Regions from separate parts of the Pseudoalteromonas sp. Ld20 genome, predicted to be linked through region 1. Evidence: riboswitches for the same ligand, from Rfam matches in the RefSeq annotation. Region 1 holds a riboswitch; the other holds the start of a gene.
The links. Region 1 has a riboswitch for lysine ahead of lysC (lysine-sensitive aspartokinase 3). Riboswitches for the same ligand answer to the same signal wherever they lie in the genome.
Positions count from the first base shown of each region.

Region 2: it holds a riboswitch for lysine, as region 1 does, so the genes downstream of both, dapA (4-hydroxy-tetrahydrodipicolinate synthase) here and lysC (lysine-sensitive aspartokinase 3) in region 1, are expected to answer to the same signal.

Region 1 is NZ_JBISHB010000041.1:45,858-49,066, reverse strand. Features, by position in the region: gene nhaD (sodium:proton antiporter NhaD) at 1-978, shown strand, start outside; lysine riboswitch at 1,094-1,266, shown strand; gene lysC (lysine-sensitive aspartokinase 3) at 1,344-2,747, shown strand; gene ACJJVX_RS15870 (4'-phosphopantetheinyl transferase family protein) at 2,724-3,209, opposite strand, start outside.
Region 2 is NZ_JBISHB010000030.1:40,574-43,782, reverse strand. Features, by position in the region: gene ACJJVX_RS05890 (protein adenylyltransferase SelO) at 1-548, opposite strand, end outside; gene ACJJVX_RS05885 (DNA-3-methyladenine glycosylase I) at 557-1,258, opposite strand; lysine riboswitch at 1,439-1,632, shown strand; gene dapA (4-hydroxy-tetrahydrodipicolinate synthase) at 1,770-2,654, shown strand; gene ACJJVX_RS05875 (2,3,4,5-tetrahydropyridine-2,6-dicarboxylate N-succinyltransferase) at 2,670-3,209, shown strand, end outside.

The sequences.
Region 1 (3,209 bases):
AATATTGTGCACAAGATCATGCCAAGCTCGATTAGCGAGCGAAAGTTAATGTTCTTGATTGGTGGCTTTTCATTTTTATTCTCGTCGATTTCAGACAACATTACCGCGACGCTAATTTCATTGGCCGTTGTTATGTCGTTAAAACTGGACCCGAAAAAACTGATTAAGTACGCAACGTTAATCATCTTCAGTGTTAACTCTGGTGGTGTGTCGTTAATTACTGGTGACGTAACAACCTTGATGATTTTCCTTGATGGTAAAGTCAGTATTGGAAATTTACTACTGTTAATTGCCCCTGCATTATTTAGTGTTGCTTTATTGGCCGTTATGCTGTCATTTGGGTTAAACGGTGCGGTGCAGTTTACTAAGCAAGAAGATCGCCGAATTGAAAAAACGGATATAACCATTGCCGTTATTTTCTTATCGACGATTATTGCAACGCTGACACTTAGTGTGATGTATCACGTACCTCCATTGTTAACGTTCTTGTTTGGTTTATCGTTAATGTTTTTGACGGCGCAATTTTTAATGCGCAAAAAAGACGTCAACAAAAAAATCATCGACTACATTCGTGAAATTGAATACGACACGCTGCTGTTTTTTGTGGGTGTACTACTGCTTGTTGGTGCGCTAAAAGAAGTGGGTATGCTAAGCAAGTTTACGAATTTGTATGAGTTAATGGCACCAGAGTATGCAAACTACTTAATGGGTATACTCTCTGCTGCGGTAGATAACGTCCCGCTGACTGCTGCGCTGCTTAAAGCTGAAATAGTCATGAGTCCGCAACAATGGTTGTCGTTCACGTATGCAACTGGTGTAGGCGGCTCAATGCTTATTATTGGCTCTGCGGCAGGTATTATTGCGATGAGTAAAGTAAAAGCACTCACATTTTTAAGTTATTTACGTATGTCGTTGTATTTATTAATAGCGTATACAATCGGTTATATGGGCTCATATCTAGCAGGTAGTTTTATTTAATGACCTTTATTAATTAAAACAACTTGACAGCTAGACGTCTAAACGATAACTTTCAAAGCCCACTTTATGTGGGCTTTGTTATTTTAATTGGCAATTATAAAATGCAATTAATCTAACATTCAGAAGAGGTGCGGTATTTAGGTACTTAATGTGAGGCGACGACTGCCAACGACCATTAAGGAGGGAAATATTCGCCGAGGAAAACAACTGCACGTCACAGTGGTTTTTCGGTTTATGGGGCTGAATCCTCAAAACTGTCACCAAATTAGGTGGAGAGCTTCTGGCAGTGGACTTTTCTTATCGAGCACCCCCTTGCCAAGTTCTTCTTGTATTACCGTGGTTTGAATGCCACAAAAGGAGACGACATGAATACCCAATTAGCTGCTAATAACGCGCAACAGTCAGCACAAAACCAAAAAACAGATCACGTAGTAGCAAAATTTGGCGGCACCAGTGTGGCCAACTTTGACGCTATGAGTCGTTGCAGTGAAATTATTGTAGCCGATAACAATGTACGCGTAGTGGCTGTAAGTGCCAGTGCAGGTGTCACTAATCACCTTGTTGCATTGTGTAAAAAAGATATCTCAATGGATGAACGCGCAGAAAACATCACCGGCGTGTTAGCCATTCAAGAGGCTATTTTAAATGAGCTATCGCTTGATGCGGACTTAGCCCATGGCTTTGACGAAACTATTAAAGCGTTTCAAGCTTTAGCCAGTGAAGGCGTTAAATCAAAACAACAACAAGATGAACTCCTGAGTTTTGGTGAGCGCTTATCGTCGTATTTATTTACTCAGGTGCTGCGTTTGAATGGTTTAAACGCAATTCGTTTTGATGTGCGCCAAGTATTAAAAACAGACAGCCAGTTTTCAAAGGCTACACCAGATGTAGCGGCCACCGCTGCGGCTGCGAAAGAGCATTTGATCCCGCTATTAGCTGAGCACGTTATTGTCACACAAGGTTTTATAGGCAGTGATGCGCATGGCCAAACGACCACTCTTGGTCGTGGCGGTTCAGATTACAGCGCAGCATTATTAGCCGAGGCAATTAACGCCAAAAGCGTGCATATTTGGACAGACGTAGTGGGCATATTTAGTACTGATCCACGTTTATGTGCCAAAGCAACACCGATTGCGCGCTTAAGCTTTGATGAAGCAGCAGAAATGGCCACTTTTGGCGCTAAAGTGCTACACCCTGCGACTATTTTACCAGCAAGCCGTAGTCACATTAACGTCTTTGTAGGTTCGAGCCGTGAACCAGAGCGTGGTGGTACGTGGATTGAACGTGAAAAATCACAATTGCCAGGTATTCGTGCAGTTACACAGCGTAAAAACCAGTTATTGCTTACGCTTAAGAGCCCTGAAATGCTATTAGCCAGCGGCTTTTTAGCGCGCGTGTTTACGATTTTAAGCGAGTTTAATATCTCGGTTGATTTAGTTACCACGTCAGAAATAAGCGTGGCTATTACATTGGATAACGCGCCAAATGCATCGCGTCCTGAGCTTGATCAAGACTGTTTAGATAAATTAGCAGAGTTTTGCCATGTCTCGGTAGAGAACAATTTAACGCTAGTGGCGCTGATTGGCTCACAAATTCAATTACGTCAGCACGAAATGAATTTAATGAACGTATTAAGTGATTTTAATATTCGCTTAATCTGCCATGGTGCTAGTAAGCACAACTTATGCTTTTTGGTCGAACAAGCTGAATCGGATCGCGTTGTACAAGCTATTCATAGCCGCTTATTAGAAGTTCAAAACGCCGCGTAATTGGTCGATAGTATTTACCACAGAGCACTGCCAGTCAGTGCTCTGATTACTCACTACACTCACATCAAACTCATTATATTGGCAGCTTACAGCGCGCAAATGAGCCTGCGTTAATTGATCAAACACATTGGGACTCAGTAATTTAGCAATCGGCTGGCAAGTGGCTTTAGCGAGTGCTTCTTTTAAGGTCCATATTCTAAAAAATCGCTCAGCGCCTTGTTGTTGATTTTGCGTTATTAAATTTACTTCATCAGGGTGGTAAAAATGCTTTGCGAGCTTTTCAAATGGGCGCTTTGTGCTTATTTTTTCAATATCAAAACCAAACTCAATTCGCTCAATATTCAGCGCGGCACCGACAAAACAGTTTGAGTGCGACAGGCAACTGCTAAACACGGTGTTACTGCCCGTTATATGTATGAGTAATTTACTGCTAGGCTCGTCAAATTCAGAGCTAATATGATG
Region 2 (3,209 bases), on a different contig from region 1:
GTTGCTAAATACTGAAAAGACCCCACTCTAATATGGCTACTTGCAACACGCGTTACTATCGCACCTTGCTGTGGTGGTTGCCTATAAACCGTTTCTCCACTGGCAACCACGGCTAAACAGCGTGTAGTCGGAACACTTAAGCCATGCATTGCTTCACTCATAATGTATTCACGTATCGCAGGGCCAATAGCACAGCGCCCATCACCACCACGAGAGAATGGCGTAGCACCGGACCCTTTTAACTGAATATCCCACAGCTGTTGATGTTGATCAGATACGGCACCCAATAAATGCGCGCGGCCGTCTCCTAAGCGTGGTGAAAAATGCCCAAATTGATGCCCTGAATACCCCAACGCAACGGCCGCAACAGTGCTGTTACTGGTATTTCCGCTAAAGATGGATGCGCGCTCTGACGGACTCACTTGAATATCGAGCTGTTTAGCTACCGCCTCATTCCAAAGTAATAAAGTTGGTGCAACAACAGGGCTAGGTAAATCAGGGACTGCAAAATCTTCTGCAATGTGAGTATAGCGACTAACAAGTTTCATTGGATTCCTTAGGCTTCGGTTGTTTGTATGCCAACGCGGTTATCACCCACGCTGTATGCCACTAATAAACTCAGCACTTGGAGGCTTAAGCCACTTTGCTGCTGTAATTCATTAAAAAAGTGCTGTGCGCTATTTAGTGATTTTTTAGTTTGCAAACCACCATCAATAATTTTATGCCCACGAAGATAAGCCTCAACATCACGCGACAACAAAAAGGTATCTTTGCCTAATGCGCGCAGTGTGTACGGGCCTGTGTTACCCCCTAAACGTGCACCGTGCTTTTTAAAATACGCCCACAAACCAATTATATCGTCACTTGGCCAATCAGCCACAAACTGACTAAAACTGCCATGCTGCTGAGCAACGTCGTGAATCATATATGCATTTTCTGGAATAGTTTGTACTTTTTTAAAGTTGCGAATAATACGTTCGTCAGTTGCTTTTTGCTCTAGCATATCAGGTGGCATCATCAGTAATTTTTCTACATTAAAGTCCCAAAAAACCTCTCTAAAGCCTGTCCATTTACTATTAATAACCGACCAATAAAAGCCGCTTTGAAATACCTTACGGGTAAACTCTTCAAGCCATGCATCATCAGGCAAGCATTTTAGTTGCTTATTAGAAAGCGGCGCGTAAAGCAATTGCTCAAGCATCGCTTCACTGCCTTTACGCTGCGCTGCTCGCTGATAAATTTCCTGAAATTTTTCCATTACTGAATACCCTTAAACCGACTTTGTTTGCTAGTGTACGAAAAAAAACATTAATACGTAACCACCCTCTCGAAGCGATCGTTCAAAAGCCAACTTGACACCTAGACGGCTAAAATGCTTTAATCACTGCCATTACCCCTATTTAAGGTGTAAGTTTTTTATTTAATGAAACTTACACTGTGGGCTAGAAGAGGTGCGTTATTCAGGTAACGTATGTGAGGAGCACACACTCCAATGATCATACGTGAGGGGAATTAACGCCGAGAAGTAACATTTTTTGTGAAGGGTTACTTCGGGCGACTGGGTTGAATCCCAGCGACTGTCACCAATAACAGCGCTGCTGTTAAATTTTTTGGTGGAGAGCTTCTGGTCTTAGCATGATAAGGCCATTGCGCCCTATTATATTAAGCCCATTCGCTCTTCGGATTATATTAGTTCGAATGACTACGATGCGGCGCACTTTCACGTACCCCACAGCATACTCATCGAACACTCTATAAGTTCGTTGTAGATGAAAAACAATTTTGATTTAAACAACTATCCTTTATGGACAGCACTTGTAACGCCTTTTACTGACGCTGGCGAAGTCGACTATGCGATTCTTGATCAATTAGTTGCGCAACAGCAAGCAGCAAATAACGGCATTTTACTGCTTGGCAGCACAGGCGAAGGCCTTGCCTTAACGCTTAAAGAGCAACAAGCCATTGTTGAACATGTATGCCAATTAAATCCGACCGTACCGCTTATGGTTGCTGTTGGCGGTATGAACCTCAAACAACAAATTGCTTGGGTTGAATACTGCAATAAACTGCCTATTCACGGCTACTTACTTGGCTCTCCTCTTTACGCAAAGCCAGGCGTGATTGGTCAAACCCACTGGTTTGAAAACCTACTCGATGCCAGTGTTCATCCATGCATGCTTTATAACGTCCCAGGGCGCAGCGCTGTTGATATTCCACCTGCCGTAATTAGCAATTTAAAAAATCATAAAAATTTATGGGCGCTAAAAGAAGCCAGTGGCGACATCGCCAAGTTTGAAGGTTTTAGAAATGCCGCACCACAGTTAGCTATTTTTAGTGGTGATGACGCACTTATGCCTTACTTTGCCCAAGCGGGTGCAAAAGGTTTAGTGTCTGTTGCAGCCAATGCGTGGCCGACACAAACCCATGAATTTGTAAAACGTAGCCTTAGCGGCCAACACCCCAATTTATTTGCCGATTGGTCACAAGCGATTCAAAGCTTGTTCGCCGTGGCAAATCCTATTCCCGTTAAAGTATTGATGCATTTACAAGGGCGTATTACTAGCCCGTATTTGCGCCCACCTTTAACGCACCTTGAGTTAACGCAAACTGATTGTATCAGTAATGCAAATAACACCATTTTATCTTGGCATTAAATACAGGTTTTTATAATGAGCTGGTTAGAACTATTAAATAATTTAGAATCGGGCGCAGTACGCGCAGCAACACAAGACGATAACGGCCAATGGCATGCAAACGTTGAAGTAAAAAAAGGTATTTTAGAAGCGTTTAAAAACGGCACTAATACTGAATTCGCTGGTGGTTTTGTAGATAAACATAACCTAGCACCACAAGAATTCACTGCTGAAAATGGTGTGCGTATGGTACCAGGTGGCTCAAGTGTTCGCCGCGGTGCACATGTTGCTAAAGGCACGATTATCATGCCACCAGCGTATGTAAACATTGGTGCATTTATTGACGAAGGCACTATGGTTGATAGCCACGCCTTGGTTGGTTCGTGCGCGCAAGTAGGTAAAAATGTACATTTAAGCGCTGCAGTACAATTAGGCGGCGTACTTGAGCCAATTGGCGCAAGCCCTGTAGTCGTTGAAGACGACGCATTTATTGGCGCAGGTTGTGTGATTGTTGAAGGCGTAGTCGTTAAAAAAGGCGCAGTACTTGCCCCTGGCGTACGTTTATCAGCCACTATC